DNA from 2 places in the Clostridium sp. 7_2_43FAA genome. Region 1 is predicted to be linked to the other one. Evidence: a T-box and tRNA genes for the amino acid it is inferred to sense, from the RefSeq annotation. Region 1 holds a T-box; the other holds one or more tRNA genes.

Evidence for each region. The T-box of region 1 lies ahead of leuS (leucine--tRNA ligase). A T-box ahead of a tRNA ligase gene usually reads a tRNA of that ligase, here a tRNA-Leu.
Region 2: it has a tRNA-Leu gene. The T-box ahead of leuS (leucine--tRNA ligase) is inferred to sense a tRNA for this amino acid. The anticodon was not compared.

The regions. Positions count from the first base shown of each region.
Region 1 is NZ_JH815222.1:844,201-849,560, forward strand. It holds gene CSBG_RS05540 (hypothetical protein) at 1-407, shown strand, start outside; gene CSBG_RS05545 (VTT domain-containing protein) at 476-1,033, shown strand; gene leuS (leucine--tRNA ligase) at 1,100-3,550, opposite strand; T-box leader at 3,604-3,808, opposite strand; gene CSBG_RS05555 (CoA-binding protein) at 3,970-4,338, shown strand; gene CSBG_RS05560 (YccF domain-containing protein) at 4,364-4,726, shown strand; gene CSBG_RS05565 (MATE family efflux transporter) at 4,932-5,360, shown strand, end outside.
Region 2 is NZ_JH815222.1:3,050,982-3,056,341, reverse strand. It holds gene CSBG_RS15475 (NPCBM/NEW2 domain-containing protein) at 1-2,842, shown strand, start outside; tRNA gene CSBG_RS15470 (tRNA-Leu) at 3,078-3,161, shown strand; tRNA gene CSBG_RS15465 (tRNA-Gly) at 3,183-3,257, shown strand; gene CSBG_RS15460 (HNH endonuclease signature motif containing protein) at 3,489-3,905, opposite strand; gene CSBG_RS15455 (hypothetical protein) at 4,192-4,866, shown strand; tRNA gene CSBG_RS15450 (tRNA-Gly) at 4,929-5,002, shown strand; tRNA gene CSBG_RS15445 (tRNA-Lys) at 5,006-5,081, shown strand.

The DNA.
Region 1 (5,360 bases):
TTTATGAAATAGAAAAAGATATAGTAGATTTATATTATACAAATTTTGGGGATAATCCTAAGATAAAAGTAATAAATGAAGATGCTTATAAAGTTACTGGAGAAAGATTTGACTTTTTTTATGTAGATATATATGAGTATAAGCTTACTAAGCAAGTAGTAGATGATTATAATAAATTTAATGAATTACACGATATAAAGGAATATTTATTTTGGGGAGTGGAGCATTTTTTATTAAGTTGCAAATATGAAGAAATAGTATGGGTTTATATACCAGAAATTTGGATGGAAATTAGTAAAAATATATTTATTGCTCTTCAAGATTCAAATCTTTTAGAATATTATAGGCAACTAGATGAAGAATTAGTAAGTAGTGTATTAGCAGAGTTTAAAGCAGTATTAGATTAATTCAGGATAAAATATAGGTGATGAAAATATATATTTTTATATAAATTTGGAAATTAAGGTTTAAGAATATGTTTAATTTAGATGACATAGTTACATTATTTAAAGAATATAGCATGTATTCTATTCCTATATCAATATTGATAAGTACGATAATTGCAATATTGGGAGTAGTACCATCAATATTTGTAACAGGAGCAAATATTATATTTTTTGGTGCCTTTGAAGGGTTTATAATCTCACTAATTGGAGAAGCATTTGGAGGATATATAAGTTTTATAATATATAGATTGGGATTTAAAAAGGGAGCAGAAAATATTAAAAATAAACATAAATTACTAAAGGCACTAGTTGATTCTGAAGGGAAAAAGGCAGGTATACTTATATTCGAGGGTAGATTAATACCTTTTATACCATCAGGATTTGTGACACTAGCAGCTTCTATTAGCAATGTAAATGGACTTATATTTATAATTGCTACTTTTTTAGGAAAAATACCATCTATAGCACTTGAAGCATTAGTAAGTTATGATTTGATAAATATTGAAGAAAATTTTATTAGACTGATAATAACATTAGTAGCAGTACTCTTATTATATATAACTTTAAAGAAATATAAAAAAGAATAAGATTAAAGGGTAAAGTATTAAAATACACTTTACCCTTTTTAAATAATTGTTTTATTTTATTTAAAGTTATTTAACAACTATGTTTACAAGTCTTCCTTTTATAACGATAACTTTAACTATATTCTTGCCTTCAGTTGCTGCAATTATATTTTCATTAGCTAATGAAGCTGCTTTAATTCCTTCCTCATCTAAATCAGTAGAAACATTTATTTTTGCTTTAATCTTACCATTAACTTGAATAGCAATTTCAACTTCATCTTTAACTAAAGCTTTTGGATCAAATGTTGGCCAATCTTCATTGAAAATTGAGAATTCTAATCCAAATAAGCTCCATTGTTCTTCAGCAAAGTGAGGTGCAAAAGGTGCTAGAATCTTTAAGAAGTCTACACAAGTTTTCTTTAGGAAATCTAAATTCTTTACATCTTCTTGTAAGTATTTAGAGAAAGCATTAACAAATTCCATCATTCTTGCAATTGCAGTATTAAATTGGAATTTATCAGCATCTTCAGTTACACCTTTAATTGCATTATGTAACCAGAAGTTTAATTCCTTTTCAGCTTTATCTAAAGTAGTTTTATTGTTATTGTTAGCTTCAATAGCTTCTCTAGCTATATCAAGATATCTTTCGATTCTATCTACAAATCTTGCAACGGATTTAAGCCCATCATCACTCCAAGCTCCACCTTCAATATAAGCAAATCCAAACATTAAATACATTCTAAATACGTCTGAACCGTATTCTGAAATATAGTCATTTGGAGAAATAGTATTTCCTTTTGACTTACTCATTTTTAATCCATCAGGTCCAAGAATTAATCCTTGGTGAGTTAATGATTTAAATGGTTCATCAAAATCTAAATATCCCATATCTCTTAAAGCTTTAGTAATGAATCTAGCATATAATAAATGCATACAAGCATGTTCAGGTCCACCTACATATTTATCTACTGGAAGCATTTTATTTACTATATCTTTATCAAAGGCTTTTTCGCTATTTTTGCTATCAGGATATCTTAATTGATACCAAGATGAACAAACAAATGTATCTAAAGTATCTGCTTCTCTTTTAGCAGGCTTTCCGCATTTTGGACAAGTTGTATTTATAAATTCATCGCATTTTGCAAGTGGAGATTTTCCATCTGGAGCAAATTCAACATTGTATGGAAGTTCGACTGGTAATTGATCTTCAGGTACAGGTACAGTTCCACAATGCTCACAATGAATCATAGGAATTGGGGCTCCCCAATATCTTTGTCTAGATACTAACCAGTCTCTTAATCTATAATTAACCTTTGAAGAGCCAAGTTTCATAGATGATAATTTTTCAACTATCTTTTCTTTAGCTTCTTCAGTAGTTAATCCATCAAATTCTCCAGAGTTAACTAATACACCATATTCACAGTAAGGTAATTCAGTGTTATCACCTTTTTTGTTAGTTATAACTCTTTCTATTGGTAAATTAAACTTTGTAGCAAAAGCAAAATCTCTTTCATCATGTGCAGGAACAGCCATAACAGCTCCAGTTCCATAAGTTGATAAAACATAATCTCCAATCCAAATTGGAACTTCTTTATTGTTTATAGGATTTATAGCATAAGAACCTGTAAATACACCAGTTTTTTCTCTTGATAAAGATTGTCTTTCTATATCAGATTGTTTTTTAGCTTCTTCTTTATAATTTTCAACAGATTCTTTATATTCTGCAGTTGTAAGTTTATCAACAAGTGGATTTTCAGGTGCTAAAACAACATAAGTTACACCATTTAATGTATCAACTCTAGTAGTGAATACATCAAATTTTATATCTGAATTTTTAACTTTAAATGTAACTTCTGCACCAGTAGATTTACCAATCCAGTGTTTTTGCATAGCAACAGTTTTTTCTGGCCAGTCTAAAGTATCTAGTTTTTCTAATAGTTCATCAGCATAATCAGTTATTTTTAAGAACCATTGAGTTAAGTCTTTTTTTGTTACTTCAGTTGAACATCTTTCACAAGCACCTTCATGAACTTGCTCATTAGCTAAAACTGTATTACAAGATGGACACCAGTTTACAGGGGCTTTTTTTCTATAAGCTAATCCTTTTTCATATAGTTTTAAGAATACCCATTGAGTCCATTTGTAATAGTCTGGATTACAAGTAATAACTTCGTTATCCCAGTTAAACATAGCACCCATAGCTTTTAATTGTTTTTCCATAGTTTCTATATTTTTATCAGTTGAATCCTTTGGATGAATTCCTGTCTTTATTGCAAAGTTTTCAGCTGGAAGTCCAAATGCATCAAATCCCATTGGTTGAAATACATTATATCCTTGCATTCTTTTCATTCTAGCCCATGAATCTACAGGTCCATAGTTAAACCAGTGACCAGCGTGTAATTGGCTACCTGAAGGATAAGAGAACATTTCTAAAACATAAAGTTTTTCTCCTTCCTTATTTGGGTCGAACTTATAAAGATTTGTTTCTTCCCACTTATCTTGCCATTTTTTATCTATGGAAGTTCCATAATTAGCCACAATAATTCCTCCTTTAAAAGTAAAAAATAATATAAAAAAGCCCTTCATCTCAATTAAGAGACGAAGGACATATTCGCGGTACCACTCTTATTAGAAAAAATAATATTTTTCTCACTCAAATTTATAACGGTTCTCCCGTACTTGCTTTTAACAAGTAAGCTCATAGGCAAGTTCTTATAAGTTAAACACTGTTTTACAGCAACCAACAGCTCTCTTGAGGATAACCTTTATAATACTACTCCTAATCAAAGCAATAAATATATAATTTTAATATACTCAATTATATATTTTATTACAATATAAGTCAACAACCACAAAATAGGAAATTATATGAATTAAAATATATTAAGAAATTTGTTGATGAAAAAGGAGCAATTGGATATATTAATCATATAAAACTTAAAAGGAGGTAAAAGAAGATGAATATAGGAGAGTTAATGAAACTTAAAAACTGGGTTGTTATAGGTGATGTTTCTAATGAGACTAAATATGCAAATGAAATTTTAAATAAGTTTAAGTTAAAAGGATATATGGTAAGTGGAATTCATCCTAAAGGTGGTAAGGGAATTTACACTAATTTGAAAGAGGTTCCATATAATATAGAAGCTATTGATTTATGTATAAATGCAAAATATGGAATAGAGTTTTTAAAAGAAGCAAAAGAGCTGGGAATAAAAAACGTATTAATACAACCAGGTGCTGAAAGTGATGAAATATTAAAATATTGCAAGGAAAATTCTATAAATGCTATAGAAAACTGTGCATTAATTCAGTTAAATCATATATAGAGTTAAAATAAAGGGGGATGCAAGGATGTCTTGTTTAGGAAATTTAATTTGGATTATATTTGGAGGTCTTTTTAATGCACTAGCATGGCTAGGGTTTGGATTATTATGGTGTATTACTATAGTAGGGATTCCAATAGGCCTTCAATGTTTTAAAATGGCTGGTTTACAATTTGCGCCATTTGGAAAAGAGATTGTTACTAAGAATGATAGTGGTTTAAATTTATTACTTAATATACTATGGCTTATATTTGGTGGACTTGAAATGTGTATAGCAAATTTAATTAGTGCTTTCTTTTTATGTATTACTATAATTGGAATACCATTTGCAAAGCAATCATTAAAATTAGCTAAATTATCATTAATGCCATTTGGGAAAGAAGTAATATAAAAGTAAGTGTTTTAAAATGTAAATTTTGTATGTATTATATTAGATTACGTTTAATATTTCTCTGTTTAGTAGTATTATATTGTATAAGTAGTAATTATGATTAAAAATGATCTTAATTATAATATAGTTAAGCATTATATAAGTTTAATTATTGCAAAATAATTTGTATAGAAGATGAATATAGGTACGATAAGGAGAGAAGTATATGTCTAGAAGTAAGACTAATTTGGGAGAAGGTTCAGTAGGAAAACTATTATTAAGCTTAGCTCTTCCTGCTATAGTGGCACAATTAGTAAATGTTCTATATAACATAGTTGATAGAATATTTATAGGAAGAATGGTAAATGGAGAAGTGGCTATGGCTGGAGTTGGTGTTGCTTTTCCTATTATAATGATAATATCAGCATTTTCTGCACTTATAGGTATGGGTGGAGCTCCACTTGCAGCAATAAAAATGGGTGAAAAAGATAATGAAGGTGCAGAAAAGATTATTAGTAATAGTTTTTCTACTTTAATAATTATTGGATTAATATGTACAATTGTTTTTTTGATATTTAAAGAAGATTTATTATGGGCTTTTGGAGCTAGTGATGCAACTATTGGATATGCAGTTGATTATTTAACTATATATTTA
Region 2 (5,360 bases), 2.2 Mb from region 1:
TAACTATAAAGAAGGTAAAATTGGTAGATTTGAAGTTGTTTATAGAGTAAAAGATAGTGACAATAACATAACAGAAATTAAATCTTATGTAACTATATATGAAGATTTTACAGTAAACAAATCAAAGTTTGGTGAGTTTGATAACTTAGATAAATATAATGAAGAGTTTAAATTTGGAGCTACTTCAGTAACTAACAATGCTGGAAGTTATCCAGGTACTGTTATAGGTAATGCAATAGATGGTAATGGAAATACACATTGGGAAACTAATAAACCAAACAGTGATACATTCAAAAATGAAGTTATATTTGATTTAGGTGAAAGTAAGGAAATAAATAGAATAGCCTATAAAGCAAGAAATGGTGGAAAAGGATTTGCTAGGAAATTTGAAATATACACGTCTAATGAAGCTGAGGGAAATGATTTTATATTAGCAGGTAAAGGTGAATATACTGGAAATGTTAATGATGTTGTAGAGTTTAAAATAGCTAAAACTACAGCAAGAAGAGTGATGTTTAAATTTATAGAAGCAAATCAGGATTGGGCTAGTATAGGTGAAGTATCATTCTATGGAGAGGATATTTTAGCAGATAAGATAAATAATGAACTATTTACTGATAGTAATAAAACAGAAGTTACTGAAAGTTATAATACTCTAGATAAGGTACAAGCTCTAAGGGAAGAAGTTAAGAGCCATCCAGCTGCTAATCTATTTGAAGAAGAATTAGTTAAAGCTGAAGAAATAATAAGAGCTAAGTTCCCAACAATAGATGTTGAAGATATAACTTATGTTAAGTTAAACAGCAATTTTGACTTAACTTCAGGGGTTACAGCAAATGACCAAGAAGATGGTGATATAACTAGTAATGTTACGGTTAATAAAAATGATTTTAATATAAATAAATCTGGAGAATACACTGTGACATATACAATAACAGATAGTGCTGGAAATAAAGCAAGCAAAGATAGAAAATTTGTAGTTTATAGTAATAGTACTTATGTATCTGATATGGAGTGGGATTCAGCAGTATCAGGATGGAAAACTGTAAACAAAGATTCAGCAGTTAACTCAAGTAGTAAAATTAAACTTAAAGTTAATGGCGAAATAAAAGAATTTGATAAAGGAATTGGAGCTGCAACAAATGCAGAAATAGTATATAAGTTAGATGGAAATTATACCAACTTCTCAACATATGTAGGTACTGATAAAAACTACAATGATAATAGAACTACCATAATATTTAAAATATTTGCAGATGGTGAAGAAGTTTATACATCAGATGTAATAAGAAGAGATAGTGAAGCAGAGCTTGTAAATCTAGATGTTACTGGAGTAAAAGAACTTAAATTAGTAGCAGATAATGCTGATGGTAATGGACTTGGAGATTTTGCATCATGGGCAGATACTAAATTATATACTACAAATGCAAAGCCAGAGTTAACTATTCCAAAATCAGTGTCAACAAAGGTTGGAGAGGCGATTGACTTAAATGAAGAGTATACTGCAATTGATGCTGAAGATGGAGATTTAACTTCAAGTGTTGAAGTAACTGGTGAAGTAAACTTTAATAAACCAGGAAAATATCCAATTACTTATAAAGTTCTAGATAGTGATGGTAATGAAGTAACTAAATCAAGAACTATAGCAGTAGTAAACATGGAAGATTATACGTATTTGACAGAATATGATTGGAAATTTACTCAAAATAGCTATGCTGCTCCTAAGAAGGATATATCTACAAGTAATAATGCTTTAAGATTAACTAATGAAGAGGGCAATGAAGTATCATTTGAAAGAGGTATAGGTGCTCATGCAACTTCAACAATAACATATGATTTAAGTGATAAAGATTATGCATTCTTTAGCTCATATGTTGGAGTAGATAGACAAATGTTTGGTACAGTAGGTTCAGTTTCCTTCGAAATATATGTCGATGGAGAAAAGAAATTCGATAGTGGAGTAATGACTTCTAGAGATGCTATGAAGTATGTAGAAGTTGATATAAATGATGCTAAGGAATTAAAACTTGTAGTAACTGATGGTGGAAATGGAATTGGTTCAGACCACGCTACATGGGGAGATACTAAGCTTTATTATGCAAATTCAGAATCCATAGATTATACAGAGCTTTCTAAATTAGTTGAAAGTGCTAAAGGTATAGATAGAGAAGCTTATACTGAAGAAAGTTTAAGTGTACTAGATCAGGCTGTGGGAAAAGCAACAGAAATGATAGAAAATAAAGCATCTACTTATGAAGAAATACAATCAATGATAACTGAATTAAAAGAAACAATTAATAGCTTAAAAAGAGTTGATTTAAATAAAGTTATTGAAATTGAAGATAAGTATCTAAAACAAGATATTCAAAAGGCGCTTGGATTGAGTGGAGATATAACTTTAAAAGATATGCATAATCTAAGGACCTTAACTGGTAGTAGCAGAAGAATTACAAGCTTAAAAGGCTTAGAATATGCTGAGAATTTAGAAGAACTTAATATAGAGCAAAATGAAGTAAGGGATTTATCACCTCTAAAGAACTTAAAAAATCTTAAGGTACTAAATGCTAATCTACAAATAATTGAAGCTGGAATGGCTACAGTAGAAAATAATAAAGTTATACTTAAAGAAAGAGTAGTGTCTAAAAGTGGAGAGGCATTGAAACCTAAGGAAATTATGGTAGGTAGTGAGAAATTAGATGTAGAAAATTCTATAGATGAAAATGGAGACATATCAATAGATACATCTGATATGAAAGCTGGACTTTACGGTGTCTATATAACTTATGAAAATAAAGAAGATAACCATGATGTTGGAATACTTTATATATTTAATATAGAGTAAAACAATAAAGAAGAACTAGCTAAACAAGAAGTGAAAAAATAATATAATATAATATGAATTAATGATCACTAAGAGAAACTTTACTATGTTAAGCTCTTAGTGATCATTAAATTTATTAAAATAATTAAGATAATTAAAGTACATATAAGATATTATTATAGAAATAAAATAACCAAATTTTACAATTTATATTGATTTAAAAAATAATATTTTATATAATATTAATACAAGGTATGCAGATGTGGCGGAATTGGCAGACGCACTAGACTTAGGATCTAGCGCCATTGGCGTGGGGGTTCGACTCCCTTCATCTGCACCATTAAAATATTTAAAATAATATGCGGAAGTGACTCAATGGTAGAGTGTCACCTTGCCAAGGTGAAAGTTGCGGGTTCGAATCCCGTCTTCCGCTCCAAAAGCTTTTTAAGAATATAATATATTTTTTAAAAAGCTTTTTATTTGCCGCTTATTAAGAATATATGTTATTTGATATAAAAGAAAGCTCTTAAATAACTATAGTTATCAAGTCTTGCTTGGTAGTATAGTATTTAAGAGCTTTGTATATTTTATAAATCTAATTTAAAACTAAAGAAATTTAGTAAATCTATGCAATAAATAGTTAGTAGCTTGAATATAAAAGAATGTTTTAGCTAATATTAATACTATGGAAAAGACGTTCCAATTCAAGCTCTTGAAGCATAGCATATGAGTAGAGTTTACCGCCCATGAGGTTTTTAATTATATCTTCTTTAGAATAACCTTCTTTAAATAATTTAAGTTTTTTAATTAATTTTTTTAAAGAAGAATTAGACATTCCTAGAAGAGTATAAAGCTCCTTAGCAGTATAGTAATCTTTGGGTAATAACTTATAGAGTTTATCTTGTAATTCTAGTTTATACCTCAAATCAGTTTCTATACAGTTGTGAGGACCATTTTTTCCTCTATGGTGGTAGTTACAAAGATATTTATAATTTAACTTAATATCGTAGCCACCTTCGTGTTTATGAACTATATGATGAATATCCGCTGTTGCTCCACAAATTTCACAGTGGTACAAAGTCATGCCTCCTTTTTATATCTTTAATAATATTATATATTTTTTGGGATTAATAATCTACAATATAATAGTTTTTGTAATAGATAATATTTAGTATATTTAAGTTATATATAACAAAGTGGTATATTTTTACTAAGTATAAGTGTAAAATTATATTATCAGAATATTGTAATGTAAAAGTGTTTAAATTTACTTTGTTATATTCTTTGAAAATACTTGAAAAGATGGTATAACATACTATATAATATATGTATAGTATATTATATTACTGAGCTGAAAGAAAGGTGATACAGTGAGACATAGCTATGATTCATTTGATTACTGGGAAGAATTGATTAATGAAAACAAAACAATAAGAGGACATATGTTTATGGATAAATTGCCTAATGAAAAAAGTATATATATCCATAGTTTAGTTTTTTGTAAGAATAACGGACTTAATAATACATGGTCATATTTTCCAAATGAGAAAATGTTATTAGGATATATTCAATATTCGTTTTTACAAGAGGCATTTTATAAATGGATATATGGAAAAGAAAGAATGGTTATTAGTATTCCAAACATTCCAGTAGAAAAAATAATCTTAGATGGAGAAAAAAATAAGAAAATATCTAAAGAAGAAGCAGATAATATGAGAAGGCATGTAAAAATGGTAAAGGATTGTTGGTCTTTGCCTAAGGATAAATTAATTAGAGCACTTCAAAGGTTTTCCAGGGACTTTAATAGAACCTGGTATGGAGATAACAGAGAATTTTTATACTTAAAAATTTTTAATACCCCAAAGGATTTAGGGGAGTTTGTAGTAAATTCAAGCTATATGACAACAACTGAAAGGGAATTTAAAGATAGGATTGGTATAAGTATCCCTGAATGGAATAACATATGCGAAAGAGCTAATAAAAATAAGCGTGATGGTGAGAAATTTAGAGATATTTTATTAAAATCACTTACAGAAATAATTTAAGGGAAAATTTATTATTGACAGTAATAATTGTGGAATATATAATATTATTGTCAATAAAATTTGCGGGTGTAGCTCAATGGTAGAGCCCTTGCCTTCCAAGCAAGTTACGTGAGTTCGATTCTCATCACCCGCTCCATATGCGTTATTAGCTCAGTTGGTAGAGCACCTGACTCTTAATCAGGGTGTCCCGGGTTCGATCCCCTGATAACGCACCAAATAAAAAGAGATTACTATGTAATCTCTTTTTTGTATATATAAAAATAAAATAGTTTAAAAATATAATATATAATTTTTTTCACTCCAATGATTGAGAGTAAATCTACATAATGTTGAACACTTTAATTAAATGTAATTATAAAAAATAAAAGTGCACAAAGGCACTTTTATAAAGCATAAGGAGTGAGATTTTGAGATCCTATTTTAATTATTGACAATAAAATGGACTAATATTCAAATTATAGGGGTTAAGAAAAAATTTCATGTTGACAATGATA